Regions from separate parts of the Ectobacillus sp. JY-23 genome, predicted to be linked through region 2. Evidence: riboswitches for the same ligand, from Rfam matches in the RefSeq annotation. Region 2 holds a riboswitch; the other holds the start of a gene.
The links. Region 2 has a riboswitch for S-adenosylmethionine ahead of MUG87_RS03680 (YezD family protein). Riboswitches for the same ligand answer to the same signal wherever they lie in the genome.
Positions count from the first base shown of each region.

Region 1 (5,177 bases), 1.3 Mb from region 2:
GATGCCGATGAAGCCGGGGAAAAGCTTCGCAAGCAATTTAAACGTGAATTTCCACATGCGGAGCATCTGTATATTGACCGCTCGTATCGTGAGGTGGCGACAGCGCCTGTGCAGCATCTTGCCAGTGTTCTGTTAGGAGCGGACATTGATATTTACACCGAGTATTTGTAAGGATGGATAGCATGATAGAGTGGACGGAACAAGAAGCAATGAAACGGGCAAACGAGCCGAGTAAGACAGTGTTATATGCGCATACGCCGCTTTGCGGAACATGTCAGCTTGCGAAAAAAATGCTGACGGTTGTGGAAGCGGCTTTGCCTAGTTTAGAAATTGGCATGGTAGATCTCAATTATGCGCCAGTTTTGGCGCGTACATACGAAATCGAAAGCGTACCTTGCTTATTGGTGCTACATGAAGGAAAAGTGTACAAGCAAATTTATGCGTTTCGCTCAGTGGATTATTTATATCATGAGCTAAAATGACAGCTCGACATATTTCTTGGGAAATACAAGGGAATTTGTCGAGTGGTTAGACAAGGAACAAGCTGCACGAATAGGGAATAAGTATTAAAAAATCGTGCGGGAGTGATTCGAGTGAAGGAGCGATTGTTGTCATTTATTGAATATGTCAATGCACAGGATTATGTAGGACCTTTGTTACCGATTCAGGAAATTAAGGTGCGTGTTGATATGGGAAACGAAGCTTGTACGTTGCATATTTCTAAGACAGGGCTGCATATTTCAGAAGCATCCGATGTGAGAGATTGTCTCCAATTTGTACATGAAGATGATTTACGATCGCTTACAACGGGTATGCGTCTGCAGATGCTCGTAAGAATGAAAGGAGCAAGGTATCAAGGGGCATATCGTACATTATTACTGCTTGAATCACTCTTTTATCTGTATCGTCCCGCAGCATAAAATCCGGCCGTAGCGCCGGATTTTTCTATATATATTGCTAATAATTAGTAAAAATAAAAAAATCAGAAAAAATAACTATTTTCCTATTGACAATATAATCAGACATTGATAGAATTCAAAACATGTTATGAAACAATATTATTTTCATACAATAAATCGGATGACTATGTCCGATTTCTCTTATCAAGAGAGGTGGAGGGACTGAGCCCTGTGAAGCCCGGCAACCGTCAACAATCGTGTTGAAATGGTGCCAATTCCTGCAAAGCGTATGCTTTGAGAGATGAGAGAAAGGCTTATTGACGAATGCTCAAAACCTTTCTGCTCACGCGCGGAAAGGTTTTTTTCATGTAAACAGGTCACCAAAAGCCAGCTGTAAGCAGGACGTTTCGGGGCAGATTATAGACGTATAAAGAAAATGGGGTGAAGACATGATCGTACTTGAACAGGTACAAAAAATATATCGTGCCAAGCATGGCAATGTAACAGCTGTGCAGGATGCGAGTTTTACGATTAAAAGCGGTGAAATCTTCGGAATTATTGGGTACAGTGGTGCCGGTAAGAGTTCCTTAATTCGTATGCTGAATCAGCTTGAGAAGCCAACAGCAGGACGCATTTCAATTGGCAATCGTGTGATTTCTGCAATTACAGGAAAAGAGTTGCGCGAGGCGCGTCAGGAAATTGGAATGATTTTTCAGCACTTTAACCTATTATGGTCTCGCACCGTTCGTGAAAACATTGCATTTCCATTAGAAATTGCAGGTGTTGCTAAAGAGGAGCGTCAAAAGCGTGTTGATGAACTTATTCGTCTTGTTGGTCTAGAAGGTAGAGAGAATGCCTATCCGTCACAATTGAGCGGCGGACAAAAGCAACGAGTGGGAATTGCACGCGCTCTTGCCAATAACCCAAAAGTATTGCTTTGCGATGAAGCAACTTCGGCACTAGATCCGGAAACAACAGATCAAATTCTGGATTTGCTTTTGGACATTAATAAACGTTTAGGACTAACCATTGTTTTAATCACGCATGAGATGCACGTTATCCAAAAGATTTGCGGTCGCGTCGCAGTGATGGAACAGGGACGTATTGTTGAGATGGGCGAAGTTCTTGAAGTGTTCCGCAATCCACAGCAAGAAATCACCAAGCGCTTTGTCAAGCAAGTAACAGATGTTGCCGATACGACAGAAGCAATTGAGCATCTAACAGAGAAGCATCCTGGCGGCCGGATTGTTCGTCTGAAGTTTACAGGGGAGTCGATCGAGCAGCCATTCTTGTATGAGATGATTCGCAACAATAATTTAGAAGTGAACATTTTGCAAGGGAAAATCTCACAAATGTCAAACGGCTCCTACGGCAATTTAGTTGTACAACTGAATGGTGCGCAGGAGGAGATTGATAAGGCAATTGCCTTCATGAAGGAAAGACGTGTAGATATGGAGGTAATTACAAATGGATAAGTTATTTCCAAATGTAGATTGGGCGGAAATGGCCCTTGCTTCTTGGGAAACGTTATATATGACAATCATAGCGGCTGTGGCAACCTTTATTCTCGGCCTTGTGCTAGGTCTGCTGCTGTTTATGACGGGCAAGGGAAATCTTTGGGAAAACAAGCCGTTAAACACAATTATCGGTGCGTTTATCAACATTTTTCGTTCCATTCCATTTATTATTTTAATTATTTTGCTGCTGCCATTTACTAAGGTGGTTATTGGCACAATTTTGGGTGCCGATGCTGCGCTCCCTGCTTTAATCATCGGATCTGCACCATTTTATGGTCGCATGGTGGAAATCGCACTTCGTGAGATTGATAAAGGTGTGATTGAGGCATCAAGAGCGATGGGAGCAAGCACAAGCACAATTATCTTTAAAGTATTGATTCCAGAATCTATGCCCGCACTTGTATCTGGTATTACCGTTACAACAATTGCGCTTGTTGGCTATACAGCCATGGCCGGTGTAGTAGGAGCAGGAGGACTTGGCAACTTAGCATATTTAGAAGGCTTTCAGCGTTCGAACAATGATGTGACCCTAGTTGCCACGGTGCTGATTTTGGTTATTGTGTTTATTTTGCAATTCATTGGCGATCGTATTACAGCCCGCCTTGACAAGCGATAGAATACTTTGGTGCTCTGCACCGAAGTTTCTTATAAAAACAAAATTCAAAATTTTTAAAAAGGAGATAAAGAGACATGAAAAAAGTACTATTCACAGCTTTTACTGCTGTATTCGCGTTTTCACTTGCTGCTTGCGGAGGAAAAGAAGATAAACTGGTAATCGGCGCATCTAACGTACCGCATGCGGAAATTTTGGAGAAAGCAAAGCCGATTCTTGAAGAAAAGGGTGTTGATCTTGAAATCAAGAAATTCCAAGACTACATTTTGCCAAACAAAGCACTAGCTGATAAAGAGATTGATGCAAACTACTTCCAGCACATTCCTTACTTAGAGCAACAAATGAAGGAAAAAGGCTACAAATTTGAAGTAGCAGGAAAAATTCACATTGAGCCAATCGGTATTTACTCTAAAAAATATAAAAACTTAAAGGATCTACCTGAGAACGCAGAGGTTATTATGAGCAGCTCTGTTGCCGACCATGGTCGTGCATTGTCTCTACTGCAAGAAGAAGGGTTGATTAAAATCAAAGACGGTGTTGATAAAACAAAAGCAACTGTAAAAGACATCGCAGAAAATAAAAAGAACTTAAAGTTTAAAACAGATGTAGAAGCAGGGTTACTTCCAAAAGTGTATGAAAACAAAGAAGGCGACATTGTTCTTATTAACACAAACTATGCAATTGATGCAGGCTTAAACCCACAAAAAGATGCAATCGCGTTAGAAGGCTCTGAGTCTCCTTATGTAAACATCATCGCAGTACGTGAAGGTGACAAAGACAAAAAAGGTATCAAAGAGCTGGTAGAAGTACTACATTCTAAAGAGATTCAAGATTACATTAAGAAAGAATATAAAGGTGCGGTTGTACCTGTAAGCGAATAATCAAAAAGAGGTGGCATTGTCCGCCTCTTTTTGTCTTTATTGCACGTCTGTTGTAGAAAGTGGCGAATTGTTGCCAAGAGTAGCCGAATTCTCGCCGAAAGTGACTGAATTGATAAAGAAGAAGTTTTCTCTGCTTATAAATAACAACAAATGCAAAAGATAGTAGATGTGAAAAAATTGTTACATTTTAAAGCTGTTTGATATATCATTTTATTTGATATAAAATAAGAATGAGAATAAAATGAGAATGATAAGTTTTCAGGAGAAATTCAAATTTATATAGAGAAAACTGGAGGTATAAGAATGGCTGGTTCTACTTTAGTAATCAAGGACTTACATGTATCCATCGACGACAAAGAGATTTTAAAAGGAGTTAACCTGGAAGTAAAGGGCGGCGAAATCCATGCAATCATGGGACCGAACGGAACAGGTAAATCCACATTATCTTCTGCGATCATGGGTCATCCTAAATATGAAGTAACATCTGGAAGCATCACGCTTGATGGTGAAGATGTATTAGAAATGGAAGTAGATGAGCGCGCGCGCGCAGGTCTGTTCCTAGCAATGCAATATCCAAGCGAAATTAGCGGGGTAACAAATGCGGACTTCCTGCGCTCTGCAATGAATGCACGCCGTGAGGAAGGCGATGAAATTTCTTTAATGAAGTTTATCCGCACGCTTGATAAAAACATGGAATACCTAGAAATGAATCCGGAAATGGCACAGCGTTATTTGAACGAAGGCTTCTCCGGCGGTGAGAAGAAGCGTAACGAAATTTTACAAATGATGATGATTCAACCGAAGATTGCTATTCTTGATGAAATTGATTCCGGTTTGGATATCGATGCGTTGAAAGTTGTTTCTAAAGGTGTAAATGAAATGCGCGGCGAAGAGTTCGGCTGCTTAATCATCACACACTACCAACGCCTGCTTAACTATATCACACCTGACTATGTACACGTAATGATGAATGGTCGTGTTGTGAAATCCGGTGGTCCTGAGTTGGCGCAACGCCTAGAAGCGGAAGGATACGATTGGATTAAAAAAGAATTGGGCATCGAAGACGAAGCAGAGCAAGAAGCGTAAGCGAGGGGGATATAAATGACAATCGGTACACTACCATTCGACCAAGATTACATTCGTCAATTGGCCGGCAATGAAGCGGCATGGTTGACAGAATTCCGCTTACAAGCACTTGCGCAAGCTGAGACGCTGCCAATGCCGACTCCTGACAAAACAAAAATTGACAAGTGGGATTTTGTTGGTA
Region 1 is NZ_CP095462.1:2,003,117-2,008,293, reverse strand. It holds gene MUG87_RS10490 (toprim domain-containing protein) at 1-171, shown strand, start outside; gene MUG87_RS10485 (thioredoxin family protein) at 183-482, shown strand; gene MUG87_RS10480 (hypothetical protein) at 594-920, shown strand; SAM riboswitch class I at 1,098-1,207, shown strand; gene MUG87_RS10475 (methionine ABC transporter ATP-binding protein) at 1,349-2,374, shown strand; gene MUG87_RS10470 (methionine ABC transporter permease) at 2,367-3,032, shown strand; gene metQ (methionine ABC transporter substrate-binding lipoprotein MetQ) at 3,107-3,910, shown strand; gene sufC (Fe-S cluster assembly ATPase SufC) at 4,214-4,996, shown strand; gene sufD (Fe-S cluster assembly protein SufD) at 5,012-5,177, shown strand, end outside.
Region 1: linked by a shared signal. The riboswitch ahead of MUG87_RS10475 (methionine ABC transporter ATP-binding protein) and the one ahead of MUG87_RS03680 (YezD family protein) in region 2 are both predicted to bind S-adenosylmethionine.

Region 2 (5,177 bases):
AAAAGATGGAAATGCTCAGGTTGTTGTAGAACGTGAATCGTTTGCCGATTTAATTAAAAATGACCGCGTTCGTACACGCGAATTTGTTTAATATATGGCTGTGTTAAAGCCTAATGTTGATCATTTGCACTTGTTGATTGGAGTGAAGGGGTGAAACTCCTGCGGGACAAGCGAGTCAAAGGGAGACCCGCAGGCGCATAGCGCTGAGGAGGCTCCCTGACCGCCCGCGGAAAGCGAATCCCGTAACGGAAATCAACAATGAACTTTAACAGAGTATAATAGAAGAAAGCTTGCGCAAATGCGCAGGCTTTTAGTATGCTCCGGAAGAGTATGTCATTTCGTAGCTATGTGTATAGATTTCAATTAAATTGCCAAATGGGTCTTCGCAATATACCATTTTAAAAGGCTTTTCACCTGGGTAATATTCACGAATTGGCATGCGCTGTTTGCCGCCATGTTCTACAATTTTTTGCGCTAACCCTTCAATATTGGGATCTTGCACGGCAAAATGGAAAATACCTGTTTTCCAGTACTCAAAATTATTTTCGGGCGTTTTATGGTTAGGAAATTCAAAAATCTCAACTCCTACTTTATCGACGGTTGATAGATGGGCAATTTTAAAGCTACCCCACCCAGCTCCAAATACATCGCTACACATGATGCCGATGGCACTGTCATCTTCTACAATCTCTGATGGCTCCATGATGACGTACCAGCCCAGTACTTCTGTATAAAAGTTTACTGCTTGTTCTACATCGGGAACTGAAATACCAATATGAGAAAATGAACGTGGATATACTGCATTCATCTAAATGACCTCCTGCTAATAAGTCTTGCTTTAGTATAAATAAAGAACATGTTAATTATAAGTGCGCACTTTTTTGTAACATAGTCCCCGTTTAGATACCTGAATTATCCTCGACCAGCTTGAAAGCTTGGATACTTGGTCATACCTCCATCGGAAAATAAAGTAATACCGGTTACATAACTAGCTTGTTCAGATGCTAAAAAAGCAGCGCAAGCAGCAATTTCTTCTGGTTTCCCAATATAGCCCATCGGAATAAGCTTCTCAACATCAGGATCTGAAAACTTTTCTGCGTTGATTGGTGTATCAATAGCCCCGGGTCCGATACTGTTGACGCGAATCCCTTTCGGTGCATATTCAAGTGCCAGCGTTTCCGTCATCAATTTTATGCCACCTTTGCTTGCTACATAATGGACAAAATGTGGCCGTGGGATCATTTCGTGTACGCTGGACATATTGATAATATTGCCTTTTATATTGTGCTCGAGCATATATTTAAGTGCTTCGCGGCAACCAAGGAACGCACCAGTCAAGTTGGTGCTAATAACTTTATTCCAATCTTCAAGCAGCATGTCTACAGTAGGAACTTCATTTTCAATGCCTGCATTGTTAATCACTATATCTAGGCTACCAAAATGCTTTGTTGCAGTTTGAATAAGTGTTACCACATTATGTTCGTTTGTTACATCTGTAAACACACCAATAGCCTCACCACCCATTGAATGGGTATCTGTAATAATATCGTCCACATCTTGCTTTTGTTCTTCCGGAAAATAGCAAACAACAACTTTTGCTTTTTCTTTTCCAAAGCGAAGGGCCATAGCTTTGCCAAGACCGCTACCAGCGCCTGTGATAATGACTACTTTTCCTGCCAAATCAGGATACATGATGTGCCTCCTTATGTTTTAGTAAAACCCAGCATGACACCGCCTGCAATAATAAGTAAGCAGCCAATTATTACAAACACCATTTGTTTTTTTGATTTCTTTTCTCCTAAAATAAAAATGCCGCCAAGTGTAGAGATAATAATACCAGTCTGTGATAAAGAAAAACTGGTTGCAACGCCGATTCGTGGGATAGCAAGTAATAAACCAAGATTACCAATGCCCCACACGGCACCAGTAATCACATTACGAAGCGCATACTTGTTAAATGGTCTATGTTTAATGGAAAAAAGCAATGCTCCGGTTACCATCCCTACGCCTTGTGGTAAAATAGCAGACCAACCGTCAATTTCGAACCAGCGTATGATTACGACATATGCCAAAAATCCGACTGTAGAAACTACTAGGAGAAGCAACCCTTTTTTTCGATCACCGCTCTTATTTTTATGTTCTTCTTTCACTGTAAAAAGTACCCCGATAATAATCAATGCAATGGCAATACAGCCGATAAAAGTTGCTGTCTGTGTTTCCCATTCCTTAAAAATAAATACGCCAAAAGCAGTAGTAGCAACAAGTTGCATTCCTGTAGACAAAGGAACTGTTTTAGAAACGCCAAGGTGTTCTACACTGCCATATTGGTTGCCTTGACCGAGAGACCAGAACATGCCGGATATGAAGCCAATAAAAAAGATAAACCAGGATAGATCTGGTGTTTTGTATATATACATAACAATGGAAAATAAAAAAGCGCCCCATGCTGTCCCAAGTAATTGAGAGCGAGAGTCGCCACCGAGCTTGGTACTTAGTAAAACAAGACTGCCCCAACAAAGGGCTGGAAGCAAAGCCAATAAAAGACCCATGGTGTAAATCCTTTCTTTTTATTATTAGTTTGACCCAGTGCATACACTTTTATATATGCAGGATTGGTTTACCCACCCATTCATGCACCTTGTTAGTACTCATAAGAATGTAACTTCCTAAAAAAATTAAAACTTATCGGAAAAGTGCGATTGCAAAAATTTAGAATTGTGTTACAATAAACTAAATCACTTATCCAGAGAGGCGAAGGGAACTGGCCCGATGAAGCCCGGCAACCTGCGAAAAGCAAGGTGCTACTTCCAGCAAAATGGTGCCCATTTTGAAAGATAAGGTAAAATAGTTACCTCAACAGTCTTTTCGAAATGGAAAGATTTTTTTGTTTATTATGGGAAAAGGGGGGGCTGTTGTGGTAGCAGAAGAACAGTATCGAGTCATCATGGAAAAAATTAAATTGATGCTCGACGATATGAAGTTCGGATCCATTACACTCATTGTACAAGATGGCAAAGTTATTCAGCTTGAGAAAAATGAAAAAGTTCGGTTGAAGTAAAAGCGCTGACTAGAGAAACTAGAGGCGGTTTTAACCTAAGGGTTAAGACTGCCTCTTTTTGTATAAAGGAGGAAGGTCGCATGATTACGTATGAAACGTGGGGAACCCTCCCTTCCTTTTCGGAGGATGATGGTGCAAAAGGAGCACTGTCTGTACTGCGCTGGGCATACGAAGAATATGGCGAAAATATTGTGTATGCCTGTAGCTTTGGTATAGAAGGGATTGTACTCATTGATCTTATCAGCAAGGTAAAACCGGATGCTAACATTGTTTTTCTGGACACAAATCTTCATTTTAGAGAGACATATGATGTGATTGCAAAAATAAAGGAGCGATTTCCAAAACTGCGTATTGAAATGAAACGGCCTGCACTGAACTTACAAGAGCAAGAAGATGCGTACGGACCTAAGCTATGGGAACGTAATCCGAATGCATGCTGTAACATTCGAAAAGTACAGCCATTACATGAAGCCCTCAGTCAGGGAAAGGCATGGATTTCGGGTTTACGTCGTGAACAATCACCAACGCGAAAGAATACAGAATTTCTTAACCAAGACCATAAGTTTCATTCCATTAAGGTTTGCCCACTTATTCATTGGACGTGGAAGGACGTATGGCGTCATGTATACCGCGAAAATTTACCTTACAATATACTGCATGATCAGGGGTATCCAAGCATTGGTTGTGAAATGTGTACGCTGCCTGCACAAGGAAGAGATGGCAGATGGTCAGGTACGAATAAAACAGAATGTGGTTTACATTAGAAAACCAAGTAAACCAATTTGAGAACTATATAAATGCAAATAGGAAATCTGACATACTTTTTGAATAGGAAAAGGCTATGTGCAACTACTCTTAGTACCTAAGATAGGGCAGGGCTTATGAGCTAACAGTTTTTGTGCTTTCGTTATTCTATTGTTGGTATGTCTCAAAAAATTTGCTGTATATGGATAAAGGAGCGAAAAAGAATGAGTCAGATTCTCCCGCATGGAGGTACATTAATTCAATTAGTGGATGAAACGTACGATACGTTTCATATTGAAAAAGAAGTCGAGTTAGACACGGTCGCACTCAGCGATTTGGAATTGATCGCAACAGGTGCATATAGTCCCTTGACTGGGTTTTTAACGAAAAAGGACTATGATGCAGTCATCAACCATATTCGTCTGGCCGATGGTACTGTGTGGAGCATTCCTATCACGTTGGCTGTTACCCAGGAAAAAGCAGGTGAACTACGTGTAGGTGAGCATGTTCGCCTTATAAAAGATGGAGTAACATATGGCGTTCTTCAAATTGAAGACATATATACACCGGATAAATTAAAAGAAGCACAGTATGTGTATGGAACAAGGGACGAGGCACACCCTGGTGTAAAGCGTGTGTTCAATCGACCCAATGTTAATTTAGGGGGGCGCATTACTCTTGTAAAGCGCGTTCCAAAAGATCAATTTGCATCATATCGACTAGATCCCATTGAAACAAGACAAAAGTTTGCCGAGTTAGGCTGGAGAACAGTGGTAGGGTTTCAAACACGAAATCCGGTTCATCGTGCGCATGAATATATTCAAAAGACAGCGCTAGAAACAGTAGACGGTCTATTCTTAAATCCACTGGTCGGTGAAACAAAGTCCGACGATATTCCGGCGGATGTTCGCATGGAGAGTTATGAAGTATTATTGCAAAAGTATTATCCAAAATCTCGTGTGTTTTTAGGAGTATTTCCAGCTGCTATGCGTTATGCAGGACCACGTGAAGCAATTTTTCATGCACTTGTGCGTAAAAATTTTGGCTGTACCCACTTTATTGTAGGCCGTGATCACGCAGGGGTTGGCGATTATTATGGCACATATGATGCACAGAAAATCTTTAGTAATTTTACAGCAGAGGAGATCGGGATTACGACATTGTTCTTTGAAAATAGCTTTTACTGTAATGAGTGTGGTGCAATGGCTTCTGCGAAAACTTGCCCACATGGAGCCGAAAGCCATGTAATTTTATCAGGTACTAAGGTTCGTGAAATGTTACGAAATGGAGAGATTCCCCCGAGCACATTTAGCCGTCAGGAAGTCATCGAAGTGTTAATTCGTGGATTACGTCGGGAACAGGTTGCTGCTGGAGG
Region 2 is NZ_CP095462.1:705,003-710,179, reverse strand. It holds gene lysA (diaminopimelate decarboxylase) at 1-91, shown strand, start outside; gene MUG87_RS03695 (lactoylglutathione lyase family protein) at 311-808, opposite strand; gene MUG87_RS03690 (glucose-1-dehydrogenase) at 913-1,692, opposite strand; gene MUG87_RS03685 (GRP family sugar transporter) at 1,704-2,549, opposite strand; SAM riboswitch class I at 2,737-2,841, shown strand; gene MUG87_RS03680 (YezD family protein) at 2,945-3,058, shown strand; gene MUG87_RS03675 (phosphoadenylyl-sulfate reductase) at 3,139-3,822, shown strand; gene sat (sulfate adenylyltransferase) at 4,027-5,177, shown strand, end outside.